DNA from 2 places in the Allobosea sp. GW822-FHT05A11 genome. Region 2 is predicted to be linked to the other one. Evidence: riboswitches for the same ligand, from Rfam matches in the RefSeq annotation. Region 2 holds a riboswitch; the other holds the start of a gene.
What was found. Region 2 has a riboswitch for fluoride ahead of AC1RLU_RS19655 (CrcB family protein). Riboswitches for the same ligand answer to the same signal wherever they lie in the genome.
Positions count from the first base shown of each region.

Region 1: it holds a riboswitch for fluoride, as region 2 does, so the genes downstream of both, crcB (fluoride efflux transporter CrcB) here and AC1RLU_RS19655 (CrcB family protein) in region 2, are expected to answer to the same signal.

Region 1 covers NZ_JBXAMI010000001.1:536,581-540,785, reverse strand. Annotated here, with positions in the region: gene AC1RLU_RS02650 (TetR/AcrR family transcriptional regulator) at 1-62, shown strand, start outside; gene AC1RLU_RS02645 (DUF2852 domain-containing protein) at 158-619, shown strand; gene AC1RLU_RS02640 (dienelactone hydrolase family protein) at 819-1,682, shown strand; fluoride riboswitch at 1,784-1,847, shown strand; gene crcB (fluoride efflux transporter CrcB) at 1,902-2,333, shown strand; gene tolQ (protein TolQ) at 2,637-3,347, shown strand; gene AC1RLU_RS02625 (ExbD/TolR family protein) at 3,359-3,808, shown strand; gene tolA (cell envelope integrity protein TolA) at 3,837-4,205, shown strand, end outside.
Region 2 covers NZ_JBXAMI010000005.1:549,083-553,287, reverse strand. Annotated here, with positions in the region: gene AC1RLU_RS19670 (ABC transporter substrate-binding protein) at 1-500, shown strand, start outside; gene AC1RLU_RS19665 (mandelate racemase/muconate lactonizing enzyme family protein) at 638-1,726, shown strand; gene AC1RLU_RS19660 (hypothetical protein) at 1,875-2,165, shown strand; fluoride riboswitch at 2,452-2,515, shown strand; gene AC1RLU_RS19655 (CrcB family protein) at 2,576-3,001, shown strand; gene AC1RLU_RS19650 (Chromate resistance protein ChrB) at 3,207-3,770, opposite strand; gene AC1RLU_RS19645 (COG4280 domain-containing protein) at 3,893-4,205, shown strand, end outside.

The DNA.
Region 1 (4,205 bases), on a different contig from region 2:
GCACGCTGATCTATCTCCAGGGCCTCGGCATCGGCCGCAACAGCCCTCCGAAGCCGGACTGATTGATTTTCGCGGGCCGCGTTCTTGACAAGCGGCAGGGTCGGGCGCATCTATGTAAATGTGATTTACATTCACGCTCATGGATGGTGAGGGAGCAATGCCGATCGTCGAGAAACTGGACGAATATGGAAAGGGAGCCTGGATCGCCTTCGCGGTTCTCGGCTTCATCCTCTTCTGGCCCCTGGGTCTGGCGACCCTGGCCTTTCTTTTCTGGAGTGGACGCATGGGTTGTGGATATGCCGGAGACCGGTACGAGCACCGGATGAGCCGCCTTCAGGGCAAGATGGACCGCCTGCGCGAGCGCATGACCGGCCGCGAGGGTCGTTTCGGCGGCGGCTTCGGTGGTTGGGGCGGCCGCGGCGGCCCCACCAGCGGCAACCGCGCCTTCGACGAATATCGCGACGAGACGATCCGCCGGCTCGAGGACGAGCAGCGCGAGTTCCATGACTTCCTGGGCCGCCTGCGCATGGCCCGCGACAAGGCCGAGTTCGATCAGTTCATGACCGAGCGCCGCAACAACCCGCCGGCCAATACCCCGGCCCAGCCGGACGCGGCCTGATATCTGCCGCAACCGATCCGCCCGGGTATACCGGCCTGGCCCGCCTCGACGCTTCGAGGCGGGCTTTTTGTTGGGTGATGACGTCCGGGCGCCCGCTCCAGAGCTCCGACAGGAGCCGCGTACCGACGCTCGGAGCGCCATCCAGCGCCATTGTGGCATCTCGTTCGACGTGACAGGCTGAGCGCCGGGAGGTTCGCATATGCTTTGGTCTCCAGCGCGATCCCTGCTCGCCATCCTGACGACGCTGCTTCTCGGGCTTACGACCGCTCCGCATGCCGAGGAGATCGTCCAGTTCCCCTCGATCACCTATCGCCTGAGCGAATTCCAGAAGGCGCGGGCCACGGCGCGGGGAGAGCGTGCCGAGGCTTCTCCGGGGCTTGTGATCACCGGATATCTCTCGAAGCCGGCCGAAGAACGCAGGCACCCGGCAATCGTCCTGCTGCATGGTTGCGGCGGGTTGAGCATGTTCCATCGACGCGAGGCCGAAGCGATCCGCGACTGGGGCTACGTGGTGCTGGCGCCGGATAGCTTTGCCCCGCGAGGCATGAAAGACGCCTGCGTGCCGGAACGACGTGACATGGCGCCCCGGGTCGAGGACGCGTTCGGGGCGTTGCTCTACCTGTCGAAGCTCCCCTTCGTCGATCCGGCGCGCATTGCCGTCCTGGGCTATTCGCATGGAGGCGGGGTAGCGCTCAGGATTGCGATGCAGTCGCACAAGACACTCTATGAAATGCCCGACGAACTCAGGTTCAGGGCGGCCGCGACATACTACCCCCCCTGCGAGATCCTGACCGAGCGTCTGGTCATCCCGACACTCGTTCTCATCGGCGACAGGGACGATTGGACCCTCGCCTCTCGCTGCGAAACCGCCGCCCGGCGCCAGGTCGGCGGCCCAACCCCGCTGAGCCTCACCGTATTCCCGGGAGTATACCACTCGTTCAATTTTCCCGGGTTCGCGGAGCCGCGCCGAATCTACGGGCACTGGAGCAAATTTGACGAGGCGGCGAGCAAACGGGCGACGTCCGAACTTCACGAATTCCTCGAGCGGGAATTGGCTGGATAGCCTCCGGCTGCGAACCCGTCGCCGGGTATTCGCAGGCGATGCCCGCAACGGATCGGAAGCTGACGGGAGCCGTTATCAGATGCACCGCCCCATGCTAGGATGCGCCCTACGGGGATGGGGTTCCCCCAAAACCGCCCGCCGTGGGCTGATGACTCCTATCAACGCAGCGGCAAAGGCTTCCGAGTCCGGAAGACTCTTGCCCATTTGATAGAGAGCCGCATGTCTTTCACCAGTTGTCTCGTTGTCGTCGTCGGGGGCGCGATCGGCACCTTGCTGCGCTACGTCGTTTCGATCCTCGCGCTCCCGATCAGCCGTGATCTTCCGTGGGGGACGATCCTGATCAACATCACCGGCTCGTTCGTCATTGGCTTCTTCGGCACGATGACTCTGGCCTCGGGGCGGTTTCCGGTCTCGGAAAACTGGCGCCTGTTCGTGATGGTCGGGTTTTGCGGGGGCTACACCACCTTCTCGTCGTTCAGCCTTCAGACGCTCGACCTGCTGCGCGCCGGGGCATTCTATCGCGCCGCCATCAATATCGCCGTGTCGATCGCTCTCTGTGTCACGGCGGTCGCGGCGGGTCACCTCGTCGCGGCGCATTTCAATGGCGGGGCAACTGCCGTCGCTCAGGCGCAGATCGAGGAAGACGGCTGACATCCGCAACGGGCCGGTTTCCCGCCCGCCCGTCCGCCGCGCCTGCGCCTCATCTCCCGCGTATACCCGACATTAACCTTGCCGGATGCTTAACTCGGTCTGGAGCATGCGTTCCGTGGGAAACCCTGTTTCGGCCCATCTTTCGCCGGATTCACGCGCGATTGGAGGGATACGGCATTTCCCCGGATCGCGGATCGGGCGGCGGCGTGGGGCTCCCGCGACGCAAGCGGCGGGGCTTGGACCGGGTTGGAGCCGCAAGGCACCCATCATCGGCCGTACCGCCTGGGTGAGAAGGATGACAGGATGAACCCCGCCGACGTCGCGCAGGCCGCGCCGCAGATCGACATGTCGTTCTGGACGCTGTTCTGGCACGCCCACATCGTCGTCAAGCTGGTCATGATGGGCCTGATCGGCGCCTCGGTCTGGTGCTGGTCGATCATCGTCGACAAGACCCTGCTCTATCGCAGGACGCGCAAGGACATGGACGCCTTCGAGGAGGTGTTCTGGTCCGGCCGCTCGCTGGAGGAACTCTATCGCGACCTCGCCGGCAAGCCGGTCAACGACATGGCCGCGGTCTTCGTCGCGGCGATGCGCGAATGGAAGCGCTCCTTCGAGAATGGCGGGCGCTCGGTCGCCAGCCTCTCCCAGCGCATCGACAAGGTGCTCGACGTCACCATCCAGCGCGAGACCGAGCGGCTCGAATCCAAGCTGCTCGTGCTCTCGACCATCGCCTCGGCGGCGCCCTTCATCGGCCTGTTCGGTACGGTCTGGGGCATCATGACCTCGTTCACCGCTATCGCGGTCTCCAAGAATTCCTCGCTCGCCGTCGTCGCGCCCGGCATCGCCGAAGCGCTCTTCGCGACCGCGATCGGCCTCTTCGCCGCCATTCCCGCGCTGATGGCCTACAACAAGCTCCAAGCCGAGGTCGCCAAGGCGCAAGGCCGTCTCGAAGCCTTCGCCGACGAGTTCTCCGCGATCCTGTCGCGGCAGATCGACGAACGCATGGCCGCGTGAGGGGCTGATCGATGGGTATGTCAGCCGCTTCAGGCGCAAAGGGCTCCGGTCGCCGGGGCCGGCGCGGACGCCGCCACGGCGCCATCGCCGAGATCAACATGACGCCGTTCATCGACGTCATGTTGGTGTTGCTCATCATCTTCATGGTCGCAGCCCCGCTGATCGCGACCGGCGTCCCGCTCGACCTGCCGCAGACCGGCGCCAAGCCGATCAATGTCGACCAGAAGCCCTTGACCATCGCCATCGACAGCAAGGGCCAGATCTTCCTGCAGGACGAGCCGACGCTCGAGCCTGATCTCGTCGCCAAGCTCCAGGGCCTGGCCAAGCAGGGCTTCGACGAGCGCGTCTATGTTCGTGGCGACAAGCTGGTCGATTACGGCCGCGTCGCCTCGGTGATGTCGACCATCACCGCCGCCGGCTTCAAGCGGGTCGCGCTCGTCACCGAGCCGGCGAGCCGCTGAAGGTTGAGAGAGTAAGGGTGTTCAGGGCGTGAAGCTTTCGACCTCCGAACCTGGCATGCTGGTGTCGGCGCTCGGCCACGTGACGTTCCTCGTCGCGGGGCTGCTGGCGTTCTCGTCGCCGACGCCGCTACCGGAGAACGAGGAGGCGATCGCCGTCGAGGTCATCGATCCCAGTGCCCTCAACCAGGTGACGCGTGGCGAGCGCAGCGCCGAGAAGGTCCAGGCCCAGCCCACCCCGCGCGCCGAGCGTCAGTCCGAGATGGTCGAGCGCAAGGAAGCCGGCGAGGCCAAGACCGATACGCCTGCCCCGCCCTCGCGCCCGGTCGAATTGAAGACCGCCGAGAACAACGCCTCGACGCCCCCGCCGCCGGCCCGCCCGGCCGAGCAGCCCAAGTCC
Region 2 (4,205 bases):
TGAAGGAGCTCGGCCGCTACATCGAGTACTACCCGACCGGAACCTCCGCGGTGATGAAGGAGCTCGGCGACGGCACCCGCCATATCATCGCCACCACGACGGGCTGGGACATCAATCCGCGCGTGCTCGGCGTCGTCCCGAAAGAGGCACGCATCGCCACCCTGAAGGATTTCCGCTGGGTCATCGACGGCCAGTACATGGCGATCCCGAAGGGGCTGCCCAACGACAAGCTCGCTGTCTTGCTCGACCTGATGGCTTTCATGCTGACCAAGCCGGCACAGGCCTTCACCTATGACGAGGGCTATCTCTATCCCGGACCGGCGGTGAAGGATGTCCCGCTTTCGATGGCACCGCCCGAGAGCCAGGCCGCGATCGCGGAATTCGGCCGCCCCGAATATGCGAAGCTGATCGCGGAAACGCCCTTCGAGCTGCCGCTCGAACCCGACCAGATGGTCCTGGCCTTCCGCCGCTGGGACGAGGAAATCGGCCGGAAAGCCTGATTGCCTTTCGAACTGGGCCGCGGGCACCGTGCCCGCCCCGCCCGATCGCGGTCGCCCATGCTCGTGCAGGGCGGCCGTACCCCGCCCGCTTCGCCGGGCCGGCCGCATCGGCCGGCCTTCGACCCGATGAGAAGGCCATGTCCGATCCGATCACCAAGGTGGAGCCGATTGTCCTGCGCATTCCGTTCGATGACGGGGGCAAGGGACAGGGCATCACGCCGACCCGCTGGAGCAATCTCGACATCGTCCTGGTTCGGGTCGAAACGAGATCGGGCCTGGTCGGCTGGGGCGAGGCTTTCGGTTACATGTGCCAGAACGCCACCGCCATCGCGGTTCGCGACCTGGTCGCGCCGGCCGTGATCGGGCGGGACTCGCGGGACCCGCAAGCCGTCAATCTGGCGGCCCAGCAGGCCCTGGCCCTCTTTGGCCGCTATGGCATCACCATGTTCGCGATCGCGGGGCTGGATATCGCGCTCTGGGATATCGCGGGCAAGCGCGCCGGCCTGCCGCTCTCCCGCCTGCTCGGACCGCCTCGCCGCGACCGGGTCCGCGCCTATGCGAGCCTCGTCCGCTATGGCGAGGCCGAGCGCGTCGAGCACTTCGCCGCCGAGGCGGCGGCACTGGGCTATGACGAGGTGAAGCTGCACGAAGTGCTGCCGGAGACGATCAGGGCCGGTCGCCGGGGCGCGGGGCCGAAGTCGCGCCTGACCGTCGACGTCAACTGCCAATGGTCGCTGGAGCAGATCCGGACCATGCTGCCGGTACTCGCCGAGACCGAGGTGAACTGGCTCGAGGAACCGACCTTTCCGCCCGAAGATCCCACACCCTGGCGGGCCATTGCAGCCGAGGGGATCGCAATCGCCGCCGGCGAGAATGCCTGCACGGCGGTCGAGTTCGGCCGCCTCGTGCCCGCGCTGGACGTAGTCCAGCCGAGCGTGACAAAAGTCGGCGGCGTCACCGAATTCGTTAAGATCGCGCAGCTCACGAACGCTGCCGGGAAGCGTCTTGCGCCCCATTCGCCCTATTTCGGGCCGGGCTATTGGGCGAGCCTGCAGCTTGCTGCCGCCATCGACATCTTCGAAGTCTTCGAATTCCTTTATGTCCGGCCGGAAGCCTGGTGCGGCCTCGATCCGGTCCTGCCGGTCGATGGAACCGTCCGGATCCCCGATGCTCCAGGCATCGGCTTTGAGCCTGACATGTCCGTCATTGAACATTATCGGATCTAGAGCGTTTCCGGTCTACTCTGGGGCGTATCCTGGAGTTCTGAAGAAGTTTGCGCATTCGCTTGGCGAGAAGAGAGCGACGATCGGTTCGACCGCATCCCGCAGCGCGCCGATCGAGCGCTCGGCCTTGACCGGAGGCAAGGCGTGAGCCTTGCGAGGTATTCTCGATCGGATTCACATCCGGGCTACAGGGCGGCAAGATACCGAGCGCGCTCGCCGTGTCACCGTGATAGCGAGGGCACGTGTGGTGGCGATCCGTGCCCATCACGAGGCGCGGGAGTGTGGGTACGCAACAGTAAGCGCACGTGCCCTTTGGTCGGCTGCAAACGACTACGTTCAGACTGCCGCTCCCTGGTCAACGCTCCGGAAAAACCACCTCGGTGCGGCAATCGCGACTCATACCGCTCTCCGCCTCATCGAAATCTGTGCCACCGCGGCCTAGAGCATTATTCCGGATCTCGCGACGTCGACCATTGCCGCAGCAGGTGGAACGGCGAGCGCAAGTCCACCCGCATGGTCGGACGATATCGAAGGCCAATTTCTCAATGGTCGAAGCTCAGGAATAGTTCTTCCGGCGTTATACGAAATGCGTTGGCCGCCCGCTCAAGGCGGGTTGAAATGTCTGGATTCGGGCACCGGGTTAATGTCCGGAATTGGCGCGTGTCGGAAGCCGTGGCGCGCAGCAACCGCTCCATTTTTATTGGCAAGCTAGCTTGCTTTGCTATTGTGACTGGCACGGGGATGGGGCTCCCCCGAAACCGCCCGCCGTGGGCTGATGACTCCTGTCAACGAAGCGGCACGCATCCGGCCGGGAGCCGGAGGATGCCTGCCACCGTCGATGGGAGCGCGAAGATGTCATTCTCCACCTGCGTCATGGCCGGCGGCGCCGTCGGGACGCTGGCCCGATACGTCGTCTCGACCTGGGCGCTCCCGATCAGCCGGGATCTGCTCTGGAGCACAATCCTCATCAACGTGACCGGCTCGTTCGTCATCGGTCTTTTCGGCACGCTGACGCTGGCGAGCGGCCGCTTCCCGGCGTCCGACAACTTGCGCCTCTTCGTGATGGTCGGCCTGTGCGGCGGCTTCACGATGTTCTCGTCCTTCAGCCTGCAGACGCTCGACCTGATGCGCTGCGGCGCGATGCTGCGGGCTTCTTTCAACATCGTCCTGTCGCTCGCGCTGTGCGTTGGCGCGGTCGCGCTCGGGCACGTCGTGGCCGCCCGGTTCGCTAACAACGCGGTACCGATCGCTCAGGCCGCCATCGAGGAGGAGGGTTGATGCCGGCCCTCCTGAAGCCACCCCAGGCCACCGAATCCGGTTGGAACGTCTGGTACGCTTGGCGACCCGTGTTGCCCGTCGACGACCATGGCGCCTTCTGGCTGGAGGACGTCTGGCATCGCAGGCACCCGCGAACGGGCCGACACGAGCACCGCAGCTTCCGGACCGAGACCACCAAGCTTCGGGAACTCGCCACTCGGGCGTTCTAGCCCTTGGACGGTTCCGCTGGCCGGTTCTCCTCCTGTGCGGCGAAGACGTTGTGGGCGTAGGCGTCGAGGATCGCTTCCGACCGAGTCAGCCGCTCGGCGGCCTCCTCGGCCCGCTGCGCCTTGTAAAAGTCGAGCTTCTGGATCTTGGCGATCCAAGTCTTGAACTTGGTCAGCTCCTGCTCGTTTTCCTCCAGCTCGGCGAAGGTGAAATGCTTGACCCGGGTCTCCTCCGCGATCTCCTCCTCGAAGGCGACGCACTTCTCGATGAACTCCTTGTACTCGTCGTCCCTGTCGGCATTGAAGCGGGCGATGATCTTTTCCTGCTGCTTCTGGTCGAGTCCCACCGTCGCCAGCAGAAGCGCCTCGCCCTCGGCCTCGGCGATCTCGTTCTCCAGCATCTTCAGGCGCCGCACGTGGTCGTCGGTCTTCGGCAACACGCAGACGCCGCCCTGCAGGTAGACGGCCCCCATGCCCTTGAGCTTGCGCCAGATCGAGACCCGCTTCCGGGCAGGCTCGGGTGGCACCTTATACGTCAGCAGAACCCATTCGAGCGCAGGCATCGTACCTCTTGATTGTTACAGCCGTTACATTTAATATGCTTGGATGATCGTATTCGATCCATACCACAGCTACGCCGTGGGCGCAGCATGCATTGCCCCATGCGCACCGGAAGGATCCTGCCGTGATGTCATGGGCGACAGTCGCTCCCGCAATATCCGCGACCTTCCTGGCCTCCATCGTCGAGGTCGTCGAGGCTTTCACCATCGTCCTGGCTGTCGGCACTGTGCAGGGCTGGCGCCCGGCCCTGACCGGCACAGCCGCCGGTCTCGGCGTCCTCGGGCTCCTGGTCCTGGCCCTAGGTCCCGTGATCGACCGCATCCCGCTGCGGAGCCTGCAACTCGTCATCGGTATTCTGCTGCTGCTTTTCGGCCTGCGCTGGCTGCGGAAAGCGATCCTCCGCGCAGCCGGCATCATCGCCCTCCACGACGAAGAGG